DNA from 3 places in the Paenibacillus sp. sgz302115 genome. Region 3 is predicted to be linked to each of the others. Evidence: riboswitches for the same ligand, from Rfam matches in the RefSeq annotation. Region 3 holds a riboswitch; each other region holds the start of a gene.
What was found. A riboswitch is a leader RNA that binds a small molecule or an ion and turns the genes downstream of it on or off. The one in region 3 is predicted to bind cobalamin.
Positions count from the first base shown of each region.

Region 1: linked by a shared signal. The riboswitch ahead of AC0LWN_RS29670 (anaerobic ribonucleoside triphosphate reductase) and the one ahead of AC0LWN_RS22955 (DUF4430 domain-containing protein) in region 3 are both predicted to bind cobalamin.
Region 2: linked by a shared signal. The riboswitch ahead of AC0LWN_RS24905 (energy-coupling factor ABC transporter permease) and the one ahead of AC0LWN_RS22955 (DUF4430 domain-containing protein) in region 3 are both predicted to bind cobalamin.

Region 1 covers NZ_JBVYOK010000029.1:48,078-58,155, reverse strand. Annotated here, with positions in the region: gene AC0LWN_RS29695 (hypothetical protein) at 1-260, opposite strand, end outside; gene AC0LWN_RS29690 (hypothetical protein) at 250-465, opposite strand; gene AC0LWN_RS29685 (nucleoside deaminase) at 658-1,119, shown strand; tRNA gene AC0LWN_RS29680 (tRNA-Thr) at 1,232-1,303, opposite strand; gene AC0LWN_RS29675 (MTH1187 family thiamine-binding protein) at 1,433-1,741, opposite strand; cobalamin riboswitch at 2,092-2,321, shown strand; gene AC0LWN_RS29670 (anaerobic ribonucleoside triphosphate reductase) at 2,623-4,608, shown strand; gene nrdG (anaerobic ribonucleoside-triphosphate reductase activating protein) at 4,605-5,120, shown strand; gene AC0LWN_RS29660 (ribonucleoside-diphosphate reductase subunit alpha) at 5,238-7,571, shown strand; gene AC0LWN_RS29655 (ribonucleotide-diphosphate reductase subunit beta) at 8,084-9,115, shown strand; gene AC0LWN_RS29650 (hypothetical protein) at 9,167-9,343, opposite strand; gene AC0LWN_RS29645 (S41 family peptidase) at 9,360-10,078, opposite strand, start outside.
Region 2 covers NZ_JBVYOK010000017.1:90,078-100,155, reverse strand. Annotated here, with positions in the region: gene AC0LWN_RS24940 (cobalt-precorrin-5B (C(1))-methyltransferase) at 1-274, opposite strand, end outside; gene AC0LWN_RS24935 (precorrin-8X methylmutase) at 572-1,243, opposite strand; gene cobK (precorrin-6A reductase) at 1,382-2,158, opposite strand; gene cobJ (precorrin-3B C(17)-methyltransferase) at 2,164-5,121, opposite strand; gene AC0LWN_RS24920 (energy-coupling factor ABC transporter ATP-binding protein) at 5,588-6,454, opposite strand; gene cbiQ (cobalt ECF transporter T component CbiQ) at 6,488-7,276, opposite strand; gene AC0LWN_RS24910 (energy-coupling factor ABC transporter substrate-binding protein) at 7,273-7,557, opposite strand; gene AC0LWN_RS24905 (energy-coupling factor ABC transporter permease) at 7,554-8,321, opposite strand; cobalamin riboswitch at 8,507-8,706, opposite strand; gene AC0LWN_RS24900 (ArsR/SmtB family transcription factor) at 8,863-9,798, shown strand; gene AC0LWN_RS24895 (DUF6171 family protein) at 9,940-10,078, opposite strand, start outside.
Region 3 covers NZ_JBVYOK010000014.1:112,886-122,963, reverse strand. Annotated here, with positions in the region: gene AC0LWN_RS22965 (energy-coupling factor transporter transmembrane component T) at 1-418, opposite strand, end outside; gene AC0LWN_RS22960 (DUF4430 domain-containing protein) at 415-1,311, opposite strand; gene AC0LWN_RS22955 (DUF4430 domain-containing protein) at 1,415-6,640, opposite strand; cobalamin riboswitch at 6,818-7,024, opposite strand; gene AC0LWN_RS22950 (GAP1-N2 domain-containing protein) at 7,748-10,078, opposite strand, start outside.

The sequences.
Region 1 (10,078 bases), on a different contig from region 3:
AGATAAGGATTAACAATCATCCTATGCATTGCAACAAAAAATAAAGCCGGGGCGCTTGTTCCCGCATCAATTCCACCCGGGGAGGGCGAAGTTGACGGCTCCGGTTTTTCAAGCCCATATTGCTCTGTCAGCCTATCTTTTGTTCCACTGTCGATAACAGTTCCGTCAACCGCCGCGTAGATAAGTCCAGGCTGCAAAAAGGCCGCCATGAAGATCAGTAAAGCTGTGAATAGGATTACGGATTTTTTCTTAGTGCTCATCATTACCATCCTTATTAACGGACTCATACCGCTGGCGGATTTCAAGATTTTTGGCATGATTATATAGATCCAAAGCCACAATCCCTCTGCGTGCAAGCTTCACAAATAGAACAAAAGCATAGATCCCTAGTCCAGTGCATACCAGCCAAACTAAGAATGCAAATACACTAAATCCTCCAAAAAATATACCTGGCTGCGACACCATTTCTTCACGCCCCTATCCATATTGTTGTCGGCACTTTCCGAACTCAATACTGTTTAGTATATTGGATATGGAACAATATGTAAATCTCCCCGAAAGTCCGTAAACTGTGCTTTAAAGGTCTAACCATGATTTTGCCATGCGAAATGCCACCCGCCTAAATGTTATAGTAGTGTTATACAGGAGGTGCTATTTATGATAAATAACGATGAACAATTTATTGAAGTAGCTATAAAAATGGCTTTTAAGGCTAGAGAAGAGGGAAATGAACCCTTCGGTGCAATCTTAGTAAAAAATAACGAAATTGTAATGTATGGAGAAAATAAAATAAATAGTTATTGTGATCCTACACATCATGTTGAAATTGGACTTATACGCACTTTTTGCTCTGAGAACAACATTTTTGATCTTAATGAATATACTTTGTATACCAGCTGTGAACCTTGCGTAATGTGTACAGGAGCTATGGTATGGTCTAATTTAGGAAAAATAGTCTATAGTGTGTCACATGATCAGCTGGCAGAAATTGCAGGCAGTAATATAATGATTTCATGTAAGGAAGTTATCGAAAAAAGTCCACATAAGCCGGTCGTAATAGAAAAAGTATTAAATGCCGAAGGGCTAAAAGTATTCGAGGGATATACCTTTTCCCATTGAATTCACTTCCATGTTATTCGAGTATTTCAGAATAACATGGATATTTTTTCCCCACAAAAAAAGCACGACCCCCAAAACCCCGGAAGCCGCGCCATGATTGAATTCTTAAGGATGCTGGTGAAGGGAATTGAACCCCCGGCCTACGCATTACGAGTGCGTTGCTCTACCCCTGAGCTACACCAGCTTAAAGCATACTTTTTCTGTCAAACAAAATACATTATACAGCGTCTGGAGAAAAACGCAACCCTTTCTCTCATAGTCCTTGCCTTTAACCCCAGCCTGCCCGCTCTTCCTTCGGTCTAGTCTCCCGGAACTATTGCTCCAGCAGCTTGCGCTCCACCGACTCCAGCTTGCTGCGGCTCGTAGAGACCTTGTCGCGGCGGTCATCTATCTTAAGTGAAGTAGAGACACGCTGTGCACCCGCTCTAAAAGGAGATTCGTGCAGCGCTTCTACAGCAGCGAGAATCCGCGGCAGCGGTCCTTCGATAATTGTGCCCATAGATGTCAGCTCGTAGGTAATGCCCTCCACCGTCTCCAGCACTCGCTGCATACCGGCCACATAGCTGCTGAGGCTGGTGCTGCCTGTGCCGATCGGAATTACGGTTACTTCGCCAATAGCCATTCGAAATCCCTCCTATATATAAGTCTCCAGTCCCTTCTATTGTAACAACTCCTGTCTGGCGTCACAAATCGCCTGAAGCCCCAGCATCCCTTCCCTCGAAATCCTATGATTGCACTCACTGCAGATATGAAGCCTTTGTGGCGTTTTTTGGGACAATTTATGAATCGGATCCGGCAAAATTTGTCGTTATTCTGTGGATTATCTGTGGATGAATTGTGGACTAACTCCGGAACATCTGTGGACTAGCTGTGGATCATCTGTGCGTAAAGCGGCTGAACCCGCCCGGGGCGCGGACTTGCAAAAAAGTATTTACAAACACAATATATTGGGTTAATTTTATATAGCGACAACAAAATATAGTGGAATCAGGTGCTTCACCTCTACAGGAGTGCTGAAGCTTAATAGGGAAGCGCGGTGCAAATCCGCTGTGGTCCCGCCACTGTAACCGGATGCTCGACAGCGTCATGAAGCGCTGCAGAGCAGTATCCTGAGGCTCATGCCACTGAGGGTCATTCCCCTTGGGAAGGCGCCTTAAGGATTCACCGGGAGCCAGGAGACCTGCCTGTTTCCGGGCACCATTATTTACGCCTGCGAGGAACAGGAGAGGTGTCCGCATGCGGCCTGCACAAGCAGATTTAGCCTTCCCTAAGACGGGGAGCCAAGGCTGCCGATACCTGAAGGCGATAATCCTTATTGCCTTCAGGTATCGGCTTCTGCGGGAAAGCTTATTTCCATGGAGACCATCCGCAAATATCCGCGCTCCGGTTATTTGCGCTACGCATCCGGGCATTTTCCGTCTTCCTCGGCGGGAGATGCTTTTTTATTAATGTCAGTTAGCCTGGTTAGAACGTTCTTATATATCGAGAGGAGAGTGCTGCACAATGACGCTGCTGGAGAAACGGTACAACGCTGAACAAACTACACAAGAGGTTATGTTAGAGGAAGTTATCCATTTGGGGCGCGATATTATCGACAGCCGGGATTTGGATCTGCTGCGTGAGAATGCCAATTTGAACGGGGAGAGCTTTTCCGGCAAAATGAGCAAGTTCGGCAGTGAATACTCCAAGTGGTATGCCCGCAACTTCACAATGCCGCCGCAGCTCGTGCAGGCTTCCCTCGATAATGTGGTGTATGTCCATGACCTGGACCAGTACGTCATCGGAACAACCAACTGCATCTTTATCCCGTTCGAGCGGCTGCTCCGCGAAGGCTTCAACACCGGCAACGGCAGTGTGCGGCCACCGAACTCGATTATGACCGCGATGTCGCTGGTGGCGATTATTTTCCAGTCTCAGCAAAATGCCCAGTACGGCGGCGTATCCGCCAACAAGCTGGATTTCGATCTGGCTCCTTATGTAACGAAATCCTTCGCCAAGCTGTTCCGTAAAGGACTGGAGTACTTCGAAGAAGGACAAGCCGGCGAGCATCTCGGCGAGGTTACCATGAGCCGCAGCGATCTGGCCGAGCAGTACCCTCGGGCCTTCCGCTTTGCCCTGAAGGAGACGGAGAGCGAGACGCTGCAGGCGGCAGAGAGCATGATACATAACCTGAATACGATGTCCAGCCGCTCGGGCGGTCAGATTCCTTTTACCAGCATTAACTATGGTACCTGCACTTCGCCAGAGGGCCAGCTCGTCATCAGCTCACTGCTGACGGCGACCATGAACGGCCTGGGCAGCGGTGAAACGCCGGTGTTCCCTATCCAGATCTTCAAATGCAAGCAAGGTGTCAACCAGCAGCAGGGCGATCCTAACTATGAGCTGTTCCTAAAGGCCGCCGAGTGCTCCGCGCGCAGACTGTATCCGAACTTCGCTAATCTCGATGCGCCGCTCAACCTGCAGTATTATGATCCGGCTGACCCGGATACTGAATTTGCGACAATGGGCTGCCGCACCCGGGTACTGGGCGACCGCTTCGGACGCAACCACTGCTCCGGCAAAGGCAATCTGTCCTTCAACACACTCAACCTGGTGCGTCTCGGGCTGGCTCACGGCACGGTTACAGGCCGCCGCCTGGTAGCCGACGAGCAAGGCTTCTATGATGATCTGAACCATTACATGGACATCGCTCTGGATGGGCTGCTCCACCGCTTCCGCATTCAGGCTGCTCAGAAGGCCAAAGCCTCCGATTTCATGATGCGCGAAGGGGTCTGGGAAGGCGGTCAAGAGCTGGCCCCTGAGGATAGCGTAGGAGAGCTGCTGAAGCACGGCAGTCTGTCCATCGGCTTCATCGGGATGGCAGAGTGCATGAAGGCGATGTACGGCAAGCACCATGGCGAGGATATGGAGATTCATTCCAAAGCGCTCGCCATCGTCCGCCATATGCGGGAATACTGCGACCGCAAGAGCGAGGAGCTTAACCTCAACATCACGCTGTTCGCCACACCGGCTGAAGGACTGTCCGGCAAATTCACGAAGGTGGACCGCAAGGTGCTTGGTTCCATTCCGGGCGTTACCGACCGTGAATACTATACGAACTCCTTCCATGTCCCGGTCTATCATGAGCTAAGCGCAGCCCAGAAGATCAGCCTGGAAGCTCCGTTCCACGAATATTGCAACGCCGGCGCGATCTCTTATGTCGAGTTGAACGGCAATGCCCGCAGCAATCCGGCGGCTTTTGTGAAGATCATCAAGTACGCGCTTGAGCAGCAGGTCAGCTACTTCAGCATCAACCATCCGATTGACCGCTGCTCGGCCTGCGGCTATGAAGGTGTGATCGGCACGAACTGCCCTTCCTGCGACGCGCATGAGAACGATGTGCATATCCGCCGCCTGCGCCGGGTAACCGGCTATCTGACCGGCGATTATCAGACCCGCTTCAACGCCGCCAAGCAAGCCGAAGTACGGGATCGCGTTAAGCATCTATGAATATTTGCGGCTACTACCCTGAATCAATCAACGAGGGAGAGGGCATGCGGGCCGTCATCTTCCTCAGCGGCTGCCGCCACCGCTGCCCGGGCTGCTTCAATCCGAAGACCTGGAATTTCAATTTCGGCGAGCCCTTCACCCTGGAGCGTCAGCGGGAGATTATTGCGGAAATGGCCGCAAATCCGCTGCTGGACGGGCTGACGCTGGCAGGCGGCGATCCTTTTTTCTCGGCAGAGGAGGCTGCGGGCTTCATTCAGGAGCTGCGCAGTGTGCTGCCGGACTTCTCTATCTGGATTTACACAGGCTATACTTACGAAGAGCTTACAGCCGCTCCCGGCTCACCGGAGTGGAACCTGCTGTCCTTGTGCCACGTGGTCATTGACGGCCGATTTGTGGAAGAGCTTAAAGACACCACCCTCCCCTACCGGGGAAGCAGCAACCAGCGGATTATTAACATTCCAGCCAGTCTTGCCGGTACGGAGATCGTACACTGGCAACCGGCTGAGCTATAACTTACGTTAACTTTCAAAAGGCAGGCCAAGCGTAAATGCGGGCCGCCTTCTGCGCTCATATAGTTCAATTTTTGATATTGAAAATTATACCCAAAAAAATGAAGGGATGTATGAACCATGCCACAGCTCGTAGTGAAACCCGACAACCGCCAATTGGCTTTTGATGAAATCCGCCTCTCCGTATACGCCGACCGTATCCTGAAAGGTCTTGACCAGCTAAGCAAAGAAACTCTGCTGCGCGGAGTGCAGTCCAAGCTGCGCCGTGACGAGGTTAGCGGAGAAGAGATCAGCAGCGCCTTCACGATGAGCGCCCTTGAGCTTGTAACCAAGGAGGAGCCGGACTGGAAGTTTGCTGCTGCGCGGTCGCTTTTGACTTCCCTGTACAAAAAAGCTGCCGTCAACCGCCGCTACAAAGCCTACCCGGACGAACCGTATGGCGAGCTCTACCCCCTGATCACCGATCTGGTCAAAAAAGGCATCTACCGCGAAGAGCTGCTTACCTACTATACCAAGGAGCAGATTGTGGAGCTTGGCGGCTGCATCGACTATACGCGCGACCTGCTGTTCGATTATATCGGCCTTTTGACTCTCTCGGACCGTTATCTGGCTCATGATTTTGACGGGCGTGTAATGGAGCTGCCGCAGGAGCGCTATATGATCATCGCCATGTTCCTCATGCACACTGAGCCGGAAGAGAAACGCCTGGATCTGGTAAAAGAAGCCTACTGGGCGATGAGCAACATCTACATGACCGCTGCTACACCAACTATGTCCAACGCAGGTAAAAAGGTTGCCGGGCAGCTCTCCAGCTGCTTCATCGACACTGTGGACGACTCCCTCGAAGGCATCTTCGACTCCAACACCGATGTGGCCCGGCTCAGCAAAATGGGCGGAGGCATCGGCGTCTATCTCGGCAAGGTGCGGGCCCGCGGCTCCGATATCCGCGGTCACAAGAACACCAGCTCCGGCGTCATCCCTTGGATTCGCCAACTCAACAATACCGCTGTCAGCGTAGATCAGCTTGGCACGCGCAAAGGCGCCGTCGCCGTCTACCTTGACGTCTTCCACAAAGACATTCTCGCCTTCCTCGACCTCAAGCTGAACAACGGCGACGAGCGGATGCGCGCGCATGACGTGTTCCACGGCGTCTGCCTGCCCGATCTGTTCATGGAGGCTGTGGAGGCCCGCGGCCACTGGAATCTGTTCTGCCCGCATGAAGTGAAGAAGGTTATGGGCTGGAAGGATGCCAATGGACGCGCACTGGGTCTGGAAGACTTCTATGACGAGGAGCTGGGGCAAGGCACATTCCGCGAAAAATATGCCGAAGCTACCGCCAATCTGGAGCTCTCCCGCATCACGGTTCCGGCCATCGACATCATGAAGCGGATTATGAAATCGCAGCTTGAAACGGGTACGCCTTACATGTTCTATCGTGACACGGTGAACCGTTCCAACCCGAACCGCCACCAGGGGATGGTCTTCTCCTCCAACCTGTGCACGGAGATTATGCAGAATCAGTCGGCTACAGTGATCGAGCAGGAGGAGCTTGTTACGAAGGACGGCCAGACCCGGATTGTCATCTCCAAAATCCCCGGCGATTTCGTAGTCTGCAACCTGAACTCCATCCACCTGGCCCGCGCTGTTCCGGCCGGTGTGCTGGAGCGTCTGGTGCCGATTCAGGTCCGCATGCTCGACAATGTTATCGACATCAACAATATTGAAGTGCTGCAGGCTCAGTATACGAACAGCCAATACCGTGCTGTCGGTCTCGGCACCTTCGGCCTGCATCACCTGCTGGCGCTGGAGGGCATCCGCTGGGAGTCCGAGGAAGCCGTGGAATACAACAATCATCTGTACGAGCACATTAACTATTTGCTAGTGCGCTCTAGCCTTGAACTGGCCCGCGAGAAGGGCCGTTATCCGAAGTTTGCCGGCTCTGACTGGGAGACTGGCGCTTACTTCACCTCACGCGGCTATACCAGCGGCGAGCAGGAAGGCAAATATGTGACGACTGAGCAATGGCGTCAGCTGCAGCAGGAAGTCGCTGCTGACGGCGTGCGCAACGCCTGGATGTTCGCGATTGCCCCGAACGGCTCGACCTCGATCATCGCCGGCTCCACAGCCAGCATTGATCCGCTCTACGAGCTGCTCTCCTACGAGGAGAAAACCACCTACAAGATCGCCAACCCGGCCCCGGATCTGTCCGAGAAGACAATCTGGTACTACAAAACGGCGTTCCTAATTGACCAGAACTGGTCAATCCGCATGGCCTCGGCCCGCCAGCGCCACGTTGACCAGGGACAGAGCTTCAACCTGTACGTGACTCCGGACATCAAGGCCACCGATTTCCTGGCGCTGCACCTGAACGCCTGGAAGGGCGGACTGAAATCGACCTATTACGTGCGGAGCCGTGCCTTGACTATAGAAGAGTGCGAGTCTTGCGCGAGCTAATTATCTTAATGCCTTGCATAGAAAAACGGTGATGTATTCGTCACTACGAGGAACGTTGGGGCTTCCGGCCGCTGTTCGCGGCGGAATCCGCAGACAGCTTAGACTGAGGATTGCCGGTTTTGCGCCGGAAGGCTTTCCGGTGCAGAGCCTTCGGCGATCTTTCTCGCCTCTTCAGCTCCACACGCACCGCCCTGCCTTGCCGAATAACTGCACTTTGTACAGCTATAGCCTGGCATTTGGCAGATAAACACAATTTAGCTGCACTCTGTACAATTATCCAGGCGGAAATCGGCTAAATTGCAGGAATTCTCTATTTTTAATTGCAGAAACTACAGTTATAGCTCATGAAAAGGCTCCACAGCAGTAAATAACTGCAGTAAATACATTTATCTGCACGGAGGCTGCCATAATAGCGTTCTTTCTTTCAAACGTTTCACTATATAGTCATAGTCGTTTCAATGAGAATATCAGGCTGAACACCGCTTCATGCATAATACAGGAGGGAAATAATAATGCAATTGCAAAAGATTTTTAATACCGAAGCCCCGAACCAGTCCACCCGCATCATCGACGGGGAATGCTCGGGCATTCTGAACTGGAACGATATCCGCATGCCGCATATGTATAAACTCTACAAGGTGCTGCTGCTGAACCACTGGATCGCGGACGAGATCCCGATGTCGAAGGATGCGCAGCAGTTCCCGCTGCTGGAAGCGGAGGAGCAACGCGTATTTAAAATCAACATCGGCCTGCTGGCGGTGCTCGATTCGATGCAGACGATGTTCGTCGGCGATGTGAAGCGGTATTTTACCGACTCTTCTCTGGAGGCGATTTCGGCAATCATCGGGCAGCAGGAGGTTGTGCACAACCAGTCCTACTCCTACGTCCTGTCTTCGATTGTCTCGGAGAGCGAGCAGAAAGAGATTTTTGAGTACTGGAAGCATGATCCGGTGCTGCTGGAGCGCAACCAGTTCATTTCGAACATCTATCAGGAGTTCCGCGATGCGCCATCCAAGGAGACCTTCTTCCGTGCGCTGGTGGCGGATCTGATTCTGGAGGGGATTTTCTTCTACAGCACCTTCGCCTTCTTCTACAACCTGGCCCGTGACCAGAAAATGATGGCGACCAGCCAGATGATCTCCTATATTCAGCGCGACGAGAATCAGCACTGCTACTTCTTCGCAGAGGTGTTCAAGCAGCTTCTGGTTGATTTCCCTGAGCTGAACACGCCGGAGAACATGGATTATGTCTACCGCACCATCGACCGTGCCGTAGAGCTGGAGACCAACTGGGGCTATTACACGCTCACCAACGTGCCGGGCATTGATATGAACGAGCTGAGCGACTACATCAAATACATCGCCAACAAACGCCTGACCCTGATGGGCCTGGACAAAGCCTACCAAGGTGTAGACGTCAACTGCATGCCGTGGATCAAGCCTTTCTCCGACGAAGCGCTGAACGCGACCAAAACCGACTTCTTCGAAGCCAAGTCCCGCAACTACGGCAAGGTCGGCGACGATAACGGGTTTGATGATTTGTAAGCATCTAAAAAGCCCTTTACATCCAATCCGGGTGTACAGGGCTTTTGCCGTTTAAATAACAAATAGAACAAAAAAGGCAACAATAACGAAAATCCCCCCAATCGTTAAGAGCGTCTTTTTTAGTTCGGGTATATAATTTCGATTTCTTTTACCGGCTATTGCAGCAACCCCTACAATTATCAAATACGCAACCAGTAACCAGACTACTCCACTCATTCTGTCAGTCAAACAATCCCCCCCTAAATTAATTTAATGCCATTTTAAAATAGTCATCATCCGTTGCGAAATGAATAATTGATCCAACATCATTTTGTATAAACTGCTGAAGATCTTCCATACCATAAGTATCACACTTCCAAATAAAAGAAGCTATAATCATAGAAAATCCTTTGGACTTATTAACAATAATTTCCTGACCACATTCTTTTCCTTTTGTTCTTTCTCCAATTAGTTGAACCGATTTCAAATTAGTCTTCAATGTCAAAGCGGCAACTTCGCTACAACTGGCAGTTTGTTCATTAACAAAAATATAAATTTTTTCATAGCTTAGCGGCGCAAGTTCATCTGAATAGTAGGTTACTTTTTTATTTTTATAATATAAGGTTACTATCTCTTTTTTATCTTTAATAAGAAATCGGCAAAAGGACATACAAGCATCAATGTATCCACCCGGAGAATTTCTCAAATCCAAAATTAGATATGGACGATCCTTATGCTGGTTCATAATTTGAAATGCCTGATCCACTGATTTTTTCGTAAAGTAAGACAAGTTTATGTAGAGAAAATCCTCCACCAATCTATATTCAAAATGCTTTTGCTCTTTGATATCAACACTGTCCGAGTGGGCTTTTCCAATTAAAAAATCAGTAAAAACAGTTCCCCTGGTATCTTGAATAAATTGTTTAAAGGATTTGAGATCAACCATGGTTGAATTCATTAACTTACTTTTCAATTGTTGATATC
Region 2 (10,078 bases), on a different contig from region 3:
CACAGACCGCCGATGCATCGCCGTGGCGCTGCCAGCCGGTCAGCCCGAAGGTATGCCGGAAGCCTGCCGGCAGATCTATATCCACAGTCTGCGGAAACTCGCCTGTGATGAGCAGAAGCGCCGCGCCTTTGGCGGCTGCGGCAGCACAGGCGCCGGTGGTGTAGCCCCGGCGCAGCGGGGCCGGGGAGCTGGCGGCAGCGGGTTCTTGACCGATGCCAGTGGCCTTGGGGCTGGGCGGTGCCGGCGTGCCGCCTAACTCTTTGACGCTGCTCATTACCTTGGCAGCATCGAGGTCACTTGCGCCGTCCTCTGGCGGCGTACCTCCAGGGTCCGGGCCGCTCTGTGCTGCCAACACACCACCAGGACTCAAGCCACTCCCGCCACTGGCTAGCCCAGAGCGGGAGTGTAGCGGCGCTTGCTTCCCCTGCAGCTCCGCTGCAATCCGGCTCCTGTGGCTATGCTCCAATTCCTGAGCGCTTTCCAGCCCGGGCAAATCCAGTGATTTCTGAAACTCCAAGGCCATCAGCTCTCCTTTTCTGCTGTTAGATGTAATTCTTTATCAATAGCTGCATCAGCCCTGATTCTGCAATTCTTCCGCTTGACGGACTGCCAGTAAACTCAAGGCATTGACCGCCGCGACAACAACCGTGCTGCCGCCTTTGCGTCCAATATTAGTGATATAAGGGATGTCCAGCTTACGCAGCTCATCCTTGGACTCCGCCGCCGATACGAATCCAACCGGCATGCCGATTACGAGCCCCGGCCGCGCTGCACCCTCTTTTACCAGACGAATCAATTCCAGCAGCGCCGTAGGCGCATTGCCGATCACATAGATGCCGCCCGGCGCTTCGGCGCAGGCTTTGCGGATTGCGAGAATCGCGCGGGTCGCCCCCAGTTCCTTCGCCTGCTCAACAACATCCGCATCAGAGATATGTACTCTAACCTCGCCGCCATATCTGTGAATCCGTTCCTTGGCGATCCCGGCCTCCACCATCCGCACATCGGCAATAATCGGTTTCCCCTGCAAAATAGCGGCAATCCCCGCCTCAATCGCCTTGGGATGAAACACCAGACTCCGTCCCAGCTCAAAATCGGCAGAGGCGTGAATGATCCGCTGCACCACCGGATACTGCATTGCGGTAAAATCATGCGCTCCCAGTTCCTCGGTAATCATCTGAAAGCTCAGGCCCTCGATCTCCTGCGGCTGCACCGTGAGCGGTTTAAAATCCGTGCCAAACTCCATATCTATCCCTCTTTTCGTAATAAGAACTGATCATCCGCCAACACACAGCCATCCGGCTTTCCGCTCTATCGGAGCGATATTTTTACCGTTCATTTGTTCAAATTAAAGACACACTCTAACCGCAGCGCATTTTCCCGCCTATTCCAGCATCCGCGCCACTGCATCCGATATCCCGGCAAAAGAATCATAGACCCCGCCAAAAGCTCCAAAAGGAGTCTGCGGCCGCGCAATCAAAATCACATACAGCCCCATATCAAGCGCCGCATGCACCTTCTCATCGACGGAGCCTTCCGCGCCGCTCTCTTTGGTAATCATGACCTGCGTGCCATACTGCCGGTACAGCGCCTCATTCAATTCACGGGAAAATGGCCCCTGCAAAGCAATGATGCTGCGCTGCTCAATCCCAAGTGAAAGGCATTTCTCTATATTCTCCAGGCAAGGCAGCAGCCTGACCGTCAGCCGGATACCGGGAGCGTTCAGCAGTTCCCTGGCGAAAATCTCCAGCGTCTTGCCGCCCGTGGTCAGCATGACCGAGCCCTTCAACTCCTTGGCTCTGCGCGCGGCTTCTTCATAAGAGTGTACAACAATCAGCTTTGGCTGGCTGTCATATTGGATACTGCGCCGCTCGTAGCGAAAATACGGAAGGCCCAGCGCAGCCGCCGCGCCCATTGCATTAGCATGTGCCTCCAGCGCAAACGGGTGGCTTGCGTCTACTACAGCACGGCAGCCTCGCTCCTGCAAAAAAGTGAGCAGTCCCTGCTGATCCAGCCGGCCGACGCGGCTCCTGATGCCGGCGGCCTTCAGTCGCTCCGCAGCGCTGGGCGTTACCACTGAAGCCAGCAGCGGCAAGTCCCGCTCCGCCAAATGCAGCGCCAGATCACGGGCATCCCCAGTCCCGCACAGCATAAATATCATCGCGGTCAGCGCTCCTTCCGGGCACTGGCCTGGGATACTCCCGCATGATGGTGATGTCCGCCACCATGTTCATAGCCGTGCCCATGATGGCAGCCTCCCTCATGGTGATGCCCGTTACCATGTTCATGGCCGTGCCCATGGCAGCCTCCCGCATGATGGTTATGTCCGTCACCTTGTTCATGACCGTGCCCATGGTGGCAACCTCCCTCATGATGATGATGTCCGCCACCATGTTCATGACCGTGCCCATGATGGCAATGACAATCTCCCTCATGATGATGGTGATCACCATGACTATGACCGTGTCCATGGTGGTGGTGATGCGCGGCAGCTTCATCACGATATTTGCAGTTGTCACAGTTGGAATAGGCCTGTCCTTCCAGGGTCTCATCAATGCGCCCCAGGAGCATGTCTGCCAGTAGCGGATGAGAGCCCAGATAGCTGCCGATCTCCACTTCAATCTCTGGATGGGCGGCGGCGAACAGCCGGACCGTTTCGTTAAACTGCTGCATCAGCAGCCCGTTGAACAGCAAATACGGCAGCACCACAATTTTACGCGCGCCCAGAACCAGACAGCGCTCCAGACCCTCGGGCAGCAAAGGCCTGGTAATGGCAATAAAGCAAGCTTCGACGCTTTTATAGGAGGTGCGTTCCCAGAGCAGCCGGGTCAGCTTGAAGAAATCGCTGTTCGCATCGGGGTCGCTGCCCCCACGTCCCATTAAGAGCACTATTGTATCTTTATCTTCAACTGCAGAATGCCTCGCCCCGGCACAGGCAGCTCCGGCCTCCAAAGCTTCAGACACTGCAGCCGCAGTCTCCAGCCCGGCAGCATTCATCTCTTCGGGCAGGCTGCTCATAAATTCCGGCTCGTTCAGCGGCACAGCCTCCCTGATACGGTCCAGCAAAATATCCACGGCTCTCTCCTGTACGCCAACCGGACATCCATACACAAACTCCACACCGGGATATTTCAGCTTGGCCTCATCCAGCGCCATCGGAATATCCAGCTTGGAGTGGCCCGCCGCGAATAGAATAATCGGAACAACATAGATTGTTGCTGCTCCTCCTTGCACACACCGGTCAATGCCTTCGGAAATGGAGGGTGCGGACAGCTCAATAAAACAGGTTTCAAAAGCCAGCTCCGGTCTGCGGGCGGCGAGCATTCGTGTGAACTCACGCAGCTCTTCATTGCCTTCCTCTACCCGGCTGCCGTGACCTACGAGCAGAACGGTTCTCTTCCCGCTGTCCTCCACTGTCATATCCTTACTGCCCATACCCATCCGCTCATAAAAAGCATGAAATCGTTCATTCATGCGGCCTTCCGCACGATATTGCCGAACAACCTCCATTACTGCGGCTACCGCTTCGTCCTCGTTCATTCCTTCACGGACCAGGCTGCCCGGATGGGCGGCCCGCCCGGATTTTTTGCCGCCGAGGTACAGCTCATAGCTGCCTCTGGACCAGATCAGGCCGATATCCTCCAGAACCGCCGAGTTGCAGGCCATCCCGCACCCGGCAATACTAATGCGCAGCTCACGCGGCACGTGCTGGCCGTTCAACTGTTCGTAGAGCCGCTGCGCCGCTCCCAGCGCATCCTGTTTTCGCAGCTCACAAAACCCGCAGGTGATCACTTTCACAAAATCCCCCGGCAAAGTAACGTTCAACCCGGCCGCCGTCAAAGCATCGGCTATTCCTGCTTGCTCCGCCTGGATGCTCCGCAGCAGAAAGTGTCCGTCTTTGGTGTACACAAGCCTCCCGTCAGCGCCTGCCAGCTCTGCCAGCAGCTTCATTTGCTCACCGCTGAATGTCCGGCTGCCAATTGCCGGAGCAATCTCCAGTTCGCAGGCTGCGGACGGATTTGCTGACAGATCGCCGGAACCCATGCTCTTCACTTGCTCCACCGGAGCAATGGATAATCTTGCATTTAACGCAGCCAGCTTGCCCGCTCCATTGCCCGTAATCTCTACTGCCTGCTCGTTCGCTCCATTGCCAAGGCCCATCGCTGCATTCTCAGCCGCTCTTTCACCCGCATTCAGCGCTGTCCTCGCGCCCGCTCCAGTGCCTGCGCCCCCCTCCGGCGCTGCTCCGGCTCGGAGCACGGCATCCCGGCCGGCTTCGCCCCCGGTCATCGCCGCCAAAGACCACGGCTCCGCTGCGGTCCGCAGCCGCTCATGCGGCTTCAGTGCCTGCGTATCGGCCCCAAGACTATACTTGCGCTCATAGCCGCGCGGCGTGATCATCACGCCCTCATAGACCGTCGTGGCTGAGTTGCCGACAATGACTGTGGAGAGCATGCCAATCTCATGCTCCAGCATGTCCTGAAGAGTCGTGACCACCGTCATCTGGCGGTCGCGGTAGGCGCTTTTGACAATGCCGACCGGCGTAGCAGGATCGCGGTAACGTAGCAGGATATGACGCGCCTCTTCAATCTGGCGGGTCCGTTTTCCGCTGCGCGGGTTATAAAAGGCAATCACGAAATCCGCAACTGCCGCCGCCTCCACCCGCGCCGCAATGCTCTCCCAGGGCGTAAGGTGGTCACTAAGGCTGATCGTGCAGGAATCATGCATAATCGGCGCACCCAGCAGTGAGGAACAGGATTGAATCGCCGAAATGCCGGGAATGACTTCAACCTCCACCCCCTCATTGCGGCTCCAGCCCCGTTCAATCAGCACCTCGTAGACCAGCCCAGCCATTCCGTATACGCCTGCGTCCCCGCTGGAAATTACGGCAATGGTCTGTCCCGCCTCTGCCCGGCACACCGCTTCCTGGGCCCGGCTGACCTCCTCGGTCATGCCTGTGCCGACAATCTCCTGATGCCGCAGCAGCGGCTTGATCAGGTCCACATATGTCGTGTAGCCGATCACGGCTTCACTCTCTTCCAGCGCAGCCAGAGCACGGCCCGTAATGTGCTCCAGCCTGCCTGGACCAAAGCCTATAATCAGCAGCTTTCCTTGTTTCTTCACCCTTGTTCCCCCTTTAGTTTTCGTCCTCAAAACTCCAATTTGCTATAGCGATTGCACTTTCTACAACAGAATCTACTCCAAAGACAAGAACCTACAATTCTATTGCACTTCATACACTAGAATCGAACAAAACTCCCGCAATACGTGCATTATCTAAATTTCTGTTGCACAAAATACACCAGATTACTCTTTTAGCCAGTTGTGCTCAAAATCTATTGCACCTTTTACAATTACAGAGGCTGCGTAAACCGGGAGGGAGTACGGCGAAAATATTCAAACCGCCTCCAAACAACTACGCAAACCCTCAAACACCTGCGGACATCAAACTAGCTGCCGCAATCCCTTCACATCGCGCTCCGAGTAGAACGGCTGGGCGTCCTTACAAGGAGCCTATGCATCCGAAACAGCTACTCTCCTTTTTGCCTTCAGGTATCCGTTTCAGTGAAACTTAATATCTCTTACATTTTCAAAAATCCCCTTGCCCGCTATCGCCCAGCATCCCGCTCAGCAGCGCTTTGAAATCTCCCGCATTCCGGGGCGCGCTGTGCCCTGCAGTCAAGCGGCGGGGCAGGCTGTGCCACAGATCGGCCAGCAGCGGAAGCTCAAGGCCCACCGCCTGCAGCGCTTCCCTCCGGGCAAAAATATCCTCCGGCGTTCCGGAGGCAACGCAGCTTCCCTGATCGAGGACGATGATCCAGTCCGCCCAGCGGTAGGCCAGGTTCATGTCATGCGTTGCCATAACGACCGTAGTGCCCTTGCGGTGAATGGTATCCAGCCCCTCCAGAAGCTGCGCCTCGGACACCGGGTCTAAATAGGACGTTGGCTCATCCAGCAAAATCAGCTCCGGTCCCATCGCCAGCACACCTGCGAGCGCAGTACGCTTTTTCTGGCCCAGGCTGAGCTGATGCACCGGCTTATCCTTCAGTGCTGTCAGATTCATCTGCTCAAGCACCGCAGTGCAGCGCATCTGAATCGCCGCCTCATCCATCCCCATCCCCCGCAGCCCAAATGACACATCCTCCAGCGGTGTGCTTAAGATGAGCTGCTGCTCGGGGTCCTGAAAAACAAGGCCGACTCTGTGCCGCAGCGCGGCCAGCTCTTTTTTGGCGTAGGATACAGGGCTTCCCGCTTGCTGCACCGTCCCCGCCTGCGGCCGCAAAATGCCTACGGCATGCAGAAACAGGGTGGATTTGCCGGAGCCGTTGTGGCCGAGCACCGCTGTTTTGCCACCCTTGGGAATGGAGACGGTCAGCTCCCGCAGTGCGGGCTCCGCCGTGTCCGGGTAACGGAACACCACTCCCTCAAAGGCCAGACAGTAATCCTTGTTGTCCATAATGCTCTCCTTCTTCAGCTCATTTCACTTCATCTATTGATATGTAATCCACAACTGTGCCAGCAGCAGAAGTACGATTCCGGCATAGGCCTCCAAAGCGAATCTCCGCGGCACTGGGCGGGACACATAAGGCGGCAAAGGAATCTCCCCGGTAAAGCCCCGGGCCACAAGCCCCTGCGACAGCCCGTAATAACGGTGCATGGTGCTTGCGAACAGCGCTGCCGCCATTCCGGCAGCCTCCCGCAGCTTGGGCATGAACCCTCTCTTGCCGCCGCGCAGCCGCCGGGCCAGCAGCATGCCGTGTGCCGTATCGTTTAGCAGAAACAGGAAGCGGTACATAATCAGCATCACCTCCAGCACGATCTGCGGCATACGCAGCCTGCGCAGCACCTGCAGCAGTTCACCGAACGGCGTAGTAAACATAATAAAAAAGAAGCAGGACAGGCATGCCGCTACCCGTGCCAGCAGCACGCCCGCCCGCAATCCGCCCTCCGCTGTAATGTAGATGTACCGCGCCGTCCCCGGCAGCGGCAATGACAGCGCAGCCTCTCCTGCAGCTGGACGGCCCACCTCCACCATGAGCGCCGGAACGCTCAGGAGGTAGAACAGCAGCGCCGTGCCGAACAGCAGCCCGTAGGCGCTGAGCGGGATTTTTGCATACAGGAGGCACCACAGGATCATCCACAGCGCAATAACAGCCTGCAGCGCAGGATGCAGCACATAGGAGAGCGCGAGCATGACTGCGGCGAACAGGCTTTTCCACATCGGGGAGAGCTGCCGCAGCGCATTGCTGTGGGACAACGCATCAATTCTTCTGATCATTTCTGCTGCTGCCGCTCCCGTTTCCCCTTCATAAGACCAATCGTATAGCCGATAATTCCGGCTCCAATTGCCGCCTGCAGCGCAAACAGCATACTTTCCGTCTCTCCCGGCAGCTCGGCCAGGGGCTTGAACCAAGGTTTATAGTTAGGATCAATCTCCGAAATCGCTCCCTCGGCCGCATCGTCGGCCCCGCCGAATTCCCCGTTCACCAGCAGCAGCGGCAGCACCACCAGCAGAACAACCGCCAGCAGCATCAGCCCGTTTCTCCATTTGCTTTTCACTCTGCGCTTCCTCCTTTGGCTCCCCGTTTCAAGAGCGACAGCTCCTGCGGGCTATAGGCCTTCAGCCAGTTCCACAGCAGCACGGTAAGCAACCCCTCGCTGATGGCCAGCGGAATTTGGGTCACGGCAAATATGCCGCCGAATTTAACAAAAGAAGCCAGCATACCGCCGTCCGCCGACGGAAAAGCCGCCGCAAGCTGAAAGGACGTGACAACATAGGTCATTAGATCAGCCGCCGCTGCTGCGCAGAATACCGCCAGCTTTTCGCGTTCCGTAAGCTTCATCGTCAGCTTATAGACTGCATATCCAGCAAAAGGACCCGCGACAGCCATCGAGAACGCATTCGCCCCGAGGGTGGTTATTCCGCCGTGCGCCAGCAAAAGCGCCTGAAACAGCAGCACAATGGAGCCGATCACGCTCATCGGCAGCGGCCCCAGCATCACGGCGCCAAGTCCCGTCCCTGTGGGGTGTGAGCTGCTCCCGGTTACCGAAGGCATTTTGAGTGCGGACAATACAAAGGTAAACGCACCCGACAACCCAAGCAGCAGCTTCAGCTCGGGATTGTCTTGGGTCATCTTTTTCAGCTTCATGATTCCAAGCACAAAGAACGGCACAAAGGCCACCCACCAGAACACAGCCCATCCTATCGGCAAAAATCCCTCCATAATATGCATCGCTTCGGCTGTACCCGGCTCATTCAGCGCAAAATAAACCGTAAACCCGCCAACCAGCACTGCGAAGCTGCAAAAACTGCGCTTGCTCATTCTCTCCTCCATCCTTTCATCAGTTGTTCTTCTGCTGCAAACCAAAAAACTCCCGCCCTCAGAGGGTGGGAGTTATATGTACGTCGAAAGATCACAAAGAGAAGGCTGCTGTCCCGCCGGTAAGATTATGCAGGCACACCCTCTTCTCTGAACCTCTTCGTACACCGCTCCTATCCGCGTAGAGTCGTGTGTGCGCAAACAAGGTAGGTCTCCTGGCTTGGAATGCTGGCGTCATACCCCCGTCTTCCCCGGCGCTCTGCCGAGTGACATCGTGAAGGCTGGCTTTTCCTTACAGTGGCGGGACCGCTCGGGAGTTGCACCCGATTCCCTGTTACCCCTTGAGGTACTTTGTACGATCAAAGGCACCTTGTTTTCATCGCTGATTCATCCTGTACATCATAACGGACATGGCCGGCCGGTGTCTGTGATAAAAGTGGAAGCGCCTGTAAAGAGCTGCATAGCTTGTAAGAAGCTCATTTGAATAATATAATTATTAACTATATATGAACTCTTATTTTCTAACCTGTCCTGGAGGCTGTCTATGAAACTCGATCTTACCGAAGAATCACTGCCTGTATATGAAGCCTTATCAAGCGCCGTGCGCCTCCGCATGCTCCGCCTGCTTGCCGTTCAGCCAATGAACGTTAAGGAGCTGGCATCAGCGGCCAAGCTCAGCAGCGCCATTATGACCATGCATGTCCGCAAACTGGAGACTGCCGGGCTGATTCAGACACATATGGCCCCCGGGCGGAGCGGTCTGCAAAAGATTTGCACGCTAGCCGCAGAAGGTGCGGAGATTATTTTTCCCGGCCCGGGGAGAGCCGAACGCAAAAGCTACCGCATCGAGCTGCCCGTGGGGCATTATTCCGACTTTCAGATTGAGCCGACCTGCGGGCTTGCCACTACGGAGCAAATCATCGGCAGTTTCGACGACCCGCGTTATTTCTGGGATTTGGAGCGGATGAATGCGGGGATTCTCTGGTTCGGCAAAGGCTACGTCGAGTATAAGATCCCCAACTTTCTGCTGTCCAGTGAGCAGCCGGAGGAACTGGTCATTACGATGGAAATTGCCTCCGAGGCTCCGTCCATCAATAATAATTGGCCCTCGGACATCACCTTTACACTGAATGGCGTCAAGCTGGGCTACTGGACAAGTCCCGGTGACTATGGAGACAGCAGAGGCAAATATACGCCCGCCTGGTGGCATCCGCTTACCAATCAGTATGGTCTGCTCAAACAGCTGCGCATTACTTCCAAAGGCACTTACATGGACGGACTCAAGCTCTCCGGGGTGACGCTGGATGAGGTGGGCATCCGCAGCAAGCAGTGGACCTTCAGGCTGTCGGTGGAGGAGGATGCCGAGCATGTCGGCGGACTTACACTCTTCGGCAAAGGCTTTGGCAACTATAATGAAGACATGCTGGTTGAGCTGTTTTATACGGACAGCGCCGATGCCAAAGAAACGGCTGCTCCTTAAGTTGTGACCTGAAGGATGTCCCGCTCAAGCCGAAGGCATAAGCACAATAAAAAGCCCCTATCGCCGCTGCACATTTGCATGCGGAGAATAGGGGCTTTTCAATTCAGGCGGCGCTGGCTGCAAGCCTTCTGCGCCGCCTGCTTATTCCGTGACCGGCTGCCAGAGTCCGCCGCCGGGAAGCGGACAGCCACGCGCCTTGAGCCGCGCAACAACCGGTATAATGCAGCCGCAGGCGGTGCAGGTCACACCGTCCTGCAGCTTGGAGCAGGCTCCGCAGAGA
Region 3 (10,078 bases):
ACGTCAGCAGTGTCGTCCGTGGCGCAGCCGCTGCGAACAGGTACATGAATTTATCTGCCGTCACCGTGTAGTTGTAGGAGATAAACAGAACAAAAAGGGTCAGCAGCACAGCCGACATCATCAGCCCGTACAAAACGGCCTCCAGTGTAACCGGCTGATCCATAAAATAAAACAGGATATGCGCGCCCCGGTGTGAAAATAACGGATTCAGCACAGTCACAGAGCCGGCCATCAGCAGATAAAAAGGCAAGCCGCGCAGCAGTTGACGCCCCTGTCCCTGCAATAGCAGTAGGACCGCCAGCCCGGCAATCTCCGTTGCCAGGAAAAGCGGATGAAACACCAGAACGGCGAACAGCAGCAGTCCTGCGTAATACACCAGCGCTACCAAAGGATGCATGGAGCGGAAGCCGCTGTTCATTGCACGTCAGCCCCCACATCCTTGCCGAGATCAAGCGTGTACAGCCACTCGACAGTATCACCGGGGTTCAGCGTATAGCTGCCCGCGCCTTTGCCCGGAACTTTTCCGTTGACCTTGTATATCCAGCCGCTCTCCGGGCCGTGATCAAATTCATACAGATTATCAATGCCTTCTACATAGGCGAAGCTTTTGGCTCCCTGGTATTCCATTTGGATTTTTTGGCTGCGGGTGATGCGCTTCAGCAGGTCGAGCACACTCTCCCCTTTACGGATTTCAACGGCGGCTGCCGGCAAAATCGTCCCATGCTCGCTGTCTCCGACAATGGAGAGCGTGACGGTGTTGACAGCTTCGGCTGGCTTCGCCGGAGCTGCTGTTGGAGCGGCCGAAGGCTTCGGAGCCGCTGTAGGGCTTGCCGGGGCAGCGGCCTTGGACGTTGCCTTCGGCTTTGCGCCGGCGGACGGCTTCGCGGACGCGGCGGGCTTGGCAGGCGCTGCGGGCTTAGCCGCAGCAGCTTTGGCGGGCGCCGCGCTTGCGGAGGCCGCGCCGGGTTTTGCCGCGCCAGATGCCTCCGGCGCGGCAGTGCCGCCCGTAACGGGAGCCTGCTCCGTTACGGCGGAAGCGGGCGGCGCAGAAGCAGCCGCCCGAACAGGCGTCCCGGCGGATTCTGCGCCGGACGGTGAAGCCACCGTGCCGTCCGCTGTGGCGGAAGGCACGGGGCTGCCTGCGGCGTCCCCGGTTACCGGGGACGCTGTGCTTATGGGCTGCGGGCTCTGCACCGCAGCCGATCCCGCGGCGGGGCTCTGCTCCCCGCCGGAGCCGCAGCCGAATAGCAGCAGCGCGGCGGCCAGAAGCAGCAGCGGATAGATTAGCCATTGCTGGATGGACTTCGACATGAATTTGGACACCTCCGGGTAAAAAAGGGAAAGGAACGAGGGCAGTCAGACTGCTCCCCCGTTCCGTTTCTTTTGACAATATATTATGCGCCGGGCTTGCAAATTAAGGCAATCTTACGGCTACAACCGCAGCCATTTCCCGGGTCACAGCCGCTGCGGGATCAAAGGCTCCGCCGAATCCGGTCATATAACCCAGCTCCGTTACGGAACGGACGGCAGATACAGCATAGCTGCTGATCCGGCTTTCATCGGAGAATTTCCCGGCCTTAGCCGCTGCTCCTGAAGCTGCACTCTCCAGCTTGAACGCTCTTGATATCATAACCGCCATATCCTGACGGGAGATGATCCCGCTAGGATTAAATGTTGTCTCCGTAACCCCATCGACAATACCAAGCGTCTTCGCTTTGGCCACCACTCCATAATACCATGCGCCGGGCTTCACGTCGCTGAATACCGAAGCTGTTCCCGCCGCAGCCGGTTCATTACCGGTAAGTCTCAGCAGCAGGGCCGCAAATTCCGCACGGGTAATCTTCTGCTTCGGCGCAAAAATCAGGCTGTTCACGCTGACGCCTTCCATCAGCTTCTTGTCGTAGGCCTTGCGCACCGCGTCCAACGCCCAGGCTGAAATCTGGCTTTCATCGGTAAAGACTGCACCAACAGATACACCAGACGGTGAAATACTGAACAGCTTGGCTTCTCCCGTTAAATAACGCTCATAGGCGGTCAGTGCAAGCAAAGCCTGCTCCGTAGCCACACTGTTCGCGGGTTGACCCGCTGTGTGGGCATATCCGCCGTCCGCCTGACGGAAGGAAGCCAGATGGCTGAGCAGTCCGCCTTTGGCTTTTACAAACCGGGAATCATTCGGACCGATGCCCGCTGCGGCCAGTGCAATGATAACCTGCGCCGTGCTCTCACTGTTCTCAACACCAGCCTGCTTGTAGCCGCCGTCTTCCTGCTGCTGCTGCGACAGCCAGGTGATCGCTTTGTTCATTGCGGCTGCAGCCGCAGTCTGATTCGTGTGTGACGAAAGCGCAGTAACCGCCATTGCAGTAATATCCGGATCAGTGGCTCCGCCTGCCGTCAGCGGGAAGCCGCCTTCCTTGCTTTGCATAGCCAAAAGGGACTCAATCAGCCGCTCTTTGGTCCACTGCGCACCAGACGGCACACTGTAGTTTCCGCTGTCCAGCGCAATCAGCGCAAAAATTAGCCCGTTGCTGCCCTGGTTCAACATATTGCTGTTGTTGTAGATTTTCTCAATCAGATTATAGCCGCCGAACTTCTGCGGATCTGCACCCGCAGCCGCAAGGCCCAGCACCAGGCGCTCATAGTCTGTAACCTTGCGGAACTGTCCGTTGCTGTCAGCAAGCTGCGCCTTCACTCCCGCAAGGTAAGCAGCAGGCACTGTATGACCCGAACGGGCCAGGCCCACCGCCTGCCAATCGCTAAGCTCTGCGGTCGCTGCAACTCCCTTGGCGGTAGCTGCAATATCAGTCCCCAGCTTCTCCTGCTGCGGTTCCCATTTGCTGCGGTCAACCACGGCATAATCCGTGAAATGACTGACCTTGCCGGTAATGACTCCTGTCTTGACATCCAGTACGGATGGAACCGGAATCCAGTATCCTGTAGCCGGATTCAGCCAAGCCAAAGCCAGATTAGCAGGGTTGTATACGGCTACTGGCACAGTAATGGACAAATCAACCGGCTTCACAAATTTCGTGCCATCCGGGCCGAACGTATACAGTCCAGACACCAGCTCCTTGCGGCTGGAGTTTGTCTCCTTCATGCTGATCTTCACCGTACCGGATACCGCCCCGGCCGGAACGAGCAGTTGTACTTCACGGCCGCCGTCCTTCAAGGCTGCTGCCGAACCCGGAGTTACCTCCTGCTCGAAGGACGCCGTGTTCGCGGTTAATTTCTGACCCAAAGCGGCTGCTTCAGCTGCCGTCATTGGAGCGCTCTGATTCGTAACTGCTGTAGTCTGTCCCACCTGATTCAGCGGAAGATTATTGTCTGCCGTAATATCTACGGTTCCGATACTTCCCGGAAGGCCGCCTGCAGCTGGGTCAACAGTGTAATCTGTCGTGTAGAACCAGACCAGAGCATCGCCATTGCTTAATTTGTAGTCGCCGGCACTGTAGCCTGGCTCTGTACCATTTACGGAGTACTTCCATCCACTGTTCGGCCCACGGTCGAACTCCTTCAGGCCGTCGATTGAAGTGACATAGGGACTTCCTCCGGAGGTTGTGCTTGCCACTCTGCTTCCCAATTGGCGGACCAGCAGGCTGTATGCCGTCTCGCCAGCATTCAGAACCACTTGAGTGCTGGGCAGAATCGTTCCCTTGGCGCTGTCGCCAATAACCGAAATCGTTGCCGCTGCCGGCTGAGGCACCACTACCGGATCGGTCACTGTAAGCGGCTGCGTATAGCGGGCAATGCTCGGCGTGCTGTCCGCAACATATCCGGTTACAGCGAGCGTGTATGCACCCGCAGGCAGACCTTTTTCAAAGGTAGCAGTACCCTGCTTATCTGTAGTTGCGGTTGTACCGCCAATCGTTACTTGCACGCCTGCTGCCGGTGTAACCACCGGGTCAGAGGTAAAGGTGGTATTATTCCATACCCACTGCTTCTGCGCAACCGTAACGGTGAACTTCTCACCAGACTTCGGCTGTGCCGGAGAAACCGTGAGTGAATTTACAACATGAGTGTTGTCACCGGTATAGTAGACCAGCACCTTGTCGGACTGCTGTAATACAAAATCATTCAGCCCTACCTCGGGATAGATCCACTCCCCGCCGCGCGAGACTGCAAATCCCCAGTAAGCTTGCTTGCCGTAGGTTCCATTCTCAATTCCGTCAATGCCCCATACAAAGATGCCGAAGGAAGATTCCGTAATCTTCAGCGGAATATTACCGGATGTAGCTAGCTGCTGCAGTGCGTCAAACGCATTGTAAGCTTCCAGCGTGCCACTTGCGACCGGTCCCTGCGGACCTTCAATGGACAGATAAGCTGTCACATTGGCCTGGGCTACTTTGAGGGATTGCGTATGACGGGCAATCTTCGGCGTGCTGTCCGCAACGTAGCCGGTCACCGCTAGCGTGTATATTTTGGCGGACAGACCATCCTTAAAGATAGCTGTACCTTGACCATCCGTAGTTACAGTTGTACCGCCAATCGTTACCTGCACCCCTGCTGCCGGGGAAGTCACCGGATCATTGCTCAATGTGGTATCATTCCATACCCATTTCTTTTGTGTAACTGTAACGGTAAAAGCTTCTCCCGGCTTTGGCTGCGCTGGAGCAACCTGCACCGTATTGACCACCTGGGTATCCCCGCCGGCATAATAGACCAGCACCCGGTCAGAGGCTTCCAGAACAAAATCGCCCATCCCGACAGACGGGTAGATCCATTCGCCGCCGCGCTGCACTGCAAAGCTCCAATAACCTTTATACGTTCCACTCTCTATTCCATTAATCCCTGAAACATAGCTGCCAAAAGAGGACTCTGTAATTTTCAGCGGAATATTGCCGGACGCAGTAAGACTCTTCAGTGCCTCCAGCGCAGTATACGCCTTCAGCGTGCCGTCAATAACCGGACCTTGCGGTCCTTCAACCGACAGAGTGGCTGTTACATTTCGTGCGGTAACCTTTAAGTCTTGCGAATATTTGGCGACACTCGGAGCATTCCCCGGAATGTAGCCGGTCACGCTCAGTGTGTAATCTCCCTCAGGAAGACCCTCTGCAAAAACAGCCTTGCCATCCTTGTCCGTAGTTACCGTCTTACTCCCAATCGTCACTTGCACACCGGCGGCATTTGCCGTTACCGGACTGGGGGTGGATGTGGCATTGTCCCATACCCATGTTTTTTTGGTGACATTGACGGAAAAAGCTTCCCCTTCTCTTGGCTGCGCCTTGGAAAGGGTAACCTTATCTACCAGCTGCGTATCGCTTCCCGCATAGTAGACCAGCAGCCGGTCTGAATCCTTCAGCTTGAAGTCTTTCATTCCGACATCAGGATTCACCCATTCGCCGCCGCGGGATACCGCGTACATCCAGCCGTCATAGCCGCCGTAGGTTCCGGCTGAGATACCGCCGATGCCTGTAACATAACTGCCGGAAGGATTTGTAAGCTTAAGCCCCTTCGCCAAAGCTACCTTCTCAAGCGCGTCGAGAGCATTGCTGGCATAGGCTTTGCCTTCGCCCAGTGTTTGTTCCGGTCCTTCGATCACCAGCGGCACATAGACTAGCGGATTCTGCGCTACCGGTTTGGAAAAGTCATACAGCTTGCCGTTTGCCCCGCCGCTGAACAGGTTATAAGCCACCAGCGCCTGAAAAGCCTGCTCGGTAGCCAGCACATTAGCGTTGCCGCCCTGCGTATGGGCGAAAGCTCCGCTTGCGAGACGGAAGCTTAGCAGTCGGCCTACAAGCTCCGTTCCATTCTTGGTGAACTCTGCACCGGCAGGGTCCACTCCGTAAGAAGACAGGCCGATAATGGCCTGGGCCACACTTTCGCTGCTATCTCCGTAGCCGCCGTTGCTGCCCTGCTTGGCAGACAGCCAGGCTACTGCTTTTTGCCCTGCTGCTCCTGCAGCGGGATCATTTTTATGCGCAGCCAGCGCCGTCAGCACAATCGCTGTCATATCCGGGTCGCTCGCTCCCGGCAACAGCGCAAAGCCGCCGTCGCTGTTCTGTTTGGACAGAATTTCACTCAGCAGTTTTGCCTGATTCCATTTGGCATCGGCTGGAGGCGTATAGCTGCCCGAATCCAGCGCAAGCAGCGCGTATACCGGAGCATTCAGTGTCTGGCCGCTGATTTTGTCGCTATTATAGATGCGCTCCAGCAGATTATAGCCCGCTGCCGAGCCGCTGCCCGCAAAGTTCGTGGGGTCACCGCCAATCGCCCGCACCGCGAGCACTATCCGCGCATAGTCCGTAACGTTCGGGAAACTGCCCCCCGCCGTCTGCACCTTCTGCGCGAGCGCCTGAGCATAGCTCTCCGGCACACGGTAACCCGCCTGGGCCAGACCGATAGCCTGCCATTCGGATGCCACACCGCCGCCCAGAATATACTCGGCAGCCGTATATGTAGCTTGCGAGACCGTAACCTCTCCACCGGATGCCGCCGCCGCATTGGCTACGGCTAAGGATTCCTTATTTGCAGAAGCATCTGCCGCATATACGGCTTCCGTAACACTGTTAACTCCTGTAGTTGCGGAGGACTCTGCTGCGGCAAAAGCCTCTCCCGCTGGAACAACAGCATTCCCTGTAATCGAAAGCACCAGCAATAAGACCAGACCAAGCGTAAAGGACTTGGCAGATAAAATTGTCTTCATCTTCAACCTCTTTTCTATAAAATGGATTGCACCGCGCAGCAGTAGAACAACTGCTGCAACATAAAAGACCGCCCTCGTAAAGGGCGGCCCGGGAAGAATACAAATTAAGGCTGCAGTGCTCAAAGCTCCGTACGCAGTCCATCTGCAATGTTCCCCATTCTCACCCCACGAAGAATAGAAACGGTTAAGAAAAAGGCAGGTCTCCTGGCTTATGCCTCATCGCTGCTCTTGGCCTTCCCATCCTTCTCCCCGGACAGTGGCCGCTCTAAGAGCCGCTCCGCATTTACAGTGGCGGGACCGCGCCGGATTTGCACCGGCCTTCCCTTTTAAGCTGATTCTATTGTTTTCACGAATAGAACCCGCACCTTTTTCAATAGCTTATAAAATTTTAATATTCTTAATCATATCTAGTATTCCCGTGTATGTCTATAGAAAAGCTGTTTCATCGCCGCAGCGGAATGGGAGTGGTGGTAAGTGGTGCGGGGAGTACCTTGGGTAGCAGATCGGGGCGAAAGTGGTGCGGGGAGTACCGTGGGTAGTGGATCGGGGCGTAAGTGGTGCGGGGAGTACCGTGGGTAGCGGATCGGGGCGTAAGTGGTGCGGGGAGTACCGTGGGTAGCGGATCGGGGCGAAAGGGGGTGCATAATGGGGAGTGGCACGAGCAGGGCGCTGGGCAAGCGGCTCGGCCGGCAGAAATAGTTGGAAAAAAGTACACTAATTCCTCCAGCACCGTCTCCAGGGGGAAAATAGGTGGAAAAAGTATCATTAAAACAGCGTTTCTCCCCACCAAAGGACGAAATATGCTCGATTAGTTTACTTTTTTCCACTTAATACTGAAATATCTTGATTGTTACTTGAATTAGTGGGAGAAAATCCAATTAGCGCTCATGAGCTGCATTCGAAAATTAGCAAAGATGCGCTGGAGCCGGAAATTGAGCTGAGTTGAGCCTCTACTGGTATTTGTGGAAGTCGATTCACTGTGGGTAAGGTGAGCGGCTGCTGGTTACCGGAATATATGCAAAAAAATCCTGAACAGCACGTGCCGCTAACCCGGCTTACCGTGCTGTTCAGGATCATGTGCGCAGCGCTTAACCCAAGCTGCTGATCTTATTTGGCTTTCTTGCCCGGACTTGGGCTCGCCGTGGGCGAAGGTTCAGCGGCTGAAGAAGCATCCACCCCAGCGCTCGGGGTGCTGTCTGTTACAGCACCCAATGCCGGCTGCAGGGTTAGCGTGTACTCCCCTGCCTTGATCACGTCGCCGGCGGCCAGCTTCGCGCCGGCCTCCAGCTGCACCGTCACCTCGTATGCGGATGCCTCCGGCACCGCTCCCGAGGCTCCCGGGCTTCCCTGCGCGGTGTCACCCGCCGCAGGTGAAGGCGTGGCCGCGCCGGCGTTCCCGCCCGCGGCCTCTTCGTTCACGGCGCCTTCGTTCGCGCCGTCAGCCCCTGCGGATGCGGCAGCGGCATCCGCGCCTTTGGCAGGCGCGCTCGCTTGCGCGCCGCCCTTGGACCCGGCGCCCGCTCCTTGCGCGGCGCCGTCAGCCCCTGCGGATGCACCAGCGGCATCCGCACCCGTGGGCGCGCTGGCTTGCGCGCCGCCCTTAGACCCGGCGCCCGCTCCTGCGGCGCCGTCACCCCCGGCAGGCGCGCTCGCAGACGCGCCGCCAGAGCCTGCGGCTGCATCGCCAGCAGCCGCCTCCGGCGAGACGACCTGGCAGCTGCCGGTCGTCGCCTTGACCTTGTAGTCCTCCGTCACATTGCCGGAGGACACTACGCTGATCTCCGCCGGATGAAAGGCGGAGCAGTCGGCGGCAGCAGCAAAGGTGAACACCAGGCTGCCGCTGGTTGCCCCGCTGCCAAGCCGGACGGTGGCGGGTGGCAGCCCGCCGGCCCCGTTCGTAGCGCTTGGCAGCGCGCTGCCTTCCGGCAGGGCAGTATCTGAGCTGTCCTGCCGGAGCATGCTGATTGTGATGATCGCAGCAATCAGCAGGACACCTATGACGCAGCCGGAGATCAGGATTTGAAATCGGCTGCGGCTGACCCACCGCGCCAGCGGCGAAGCCAGCTGGGAGCGCGCTTCGTTATAGACATTTTGCAGTGCCGGGCCTGCGGCGGAGACATAGCTTTTGCGGAAATCCCGGTTCTTGAACGCCTCGCGGTCACTGCTCGTGAAATATTTCAGAATCGCCCGCCGGTAGCCCGGCCATAGCTTCTTATTCGATATAGAAAATAGCGGTTTGCCCTGTGACCAGGCCAGGAAACGGTACACCTTCTCTTTGTCATTTCCCGCCTTGCGCTTCACCAGCTCCAAAAGCGTGTCATAATCTAGCGGCCCGTCCTGACGGTCACTGCTGTGATAAAAAGCCAGCGGCAGACGTTCGAACGGCTCGATGCTGCGCGACTCCTTCAGCCAGCGCCGTCCGAGCAGCTGCACATCATCCAGCTCCCGCGGCGATAGACCGACAAATATCTCTTCAGTCGGGTTCTCCTCCCCGAACCAGCGGTAAGCGGCCCGGAGAGCGCCCATCTTTTGCCGGGTAATTGAATCCAGAGGCGGCTGCCAATCAGCAACATCCCGATAGCGCAAAAAAGAAATCTCCAGCAACTGCTCCTGTGTCAGCTCGTCCAAAGACACCCGGCTCAGCAGGAAGCGGTCCGCCGCCGTTTCCAGCTCCTCGAGCAGCAGCATAGCTTCGGGATAGAGCCCGCTGCCTCTGCGCCGCTCTTTTTCGGCCTTGTCCACCGACTCGTGGATCGCCGCCACCGCCGCCACCGGATCACTCTCCTGCCGCAGCTTCTCCAGCAGATAGTCCTTCACGGTATCGCGGACAAAGGACTGCTGGAGCGCTTCCGGCAAAAACCTGCCCCAATGGGCCACAAACCGCAGAACCTCAGCCGATTTTGCCGCCGCCGACAGCCGAAGCTCCATATAAGGCTCCAGCAGCGCTTTGCGGAAGTATGGCTGGGCCAGCACTCTTTTGAAGAAGGACGCGCTTAGCTCATCATTGCTCTCGATAATGCCGTAAGCCGCCGACAGCGCATCTTCACGGCCCGCAGCCTGGGCATTCAGCATCCCGTTGATGAAATAATCGACGATTTTAACCCGGTAATTATGGCCCCTCAGCGTAAAATACTCCACAAACTGCTCCAGAATCTCCGGCACCGGAATGCCTTTCTGGCGGATCAGATCATATTCGCGGTCGAAGCGTTCCAGGAAAATATCGTTCAGCCGCACACGGGACGTAAGCGCCCCCTCCGGCTTCAGGTAGGACAGCAGTCCGCCCAGCACTGCCTGCTTATTCTCTGTGTACAGACTCTCATTGCCCTGCTCAATCTCATAAAATACGGCCAGCTCGTTGTACACCGCAAGCGACAGCTTGCGTTCCAGGCTCTCGCCGGTCAGCAGCGAGTCAGCGAATCTGGCGAAATCCTCAAGTCC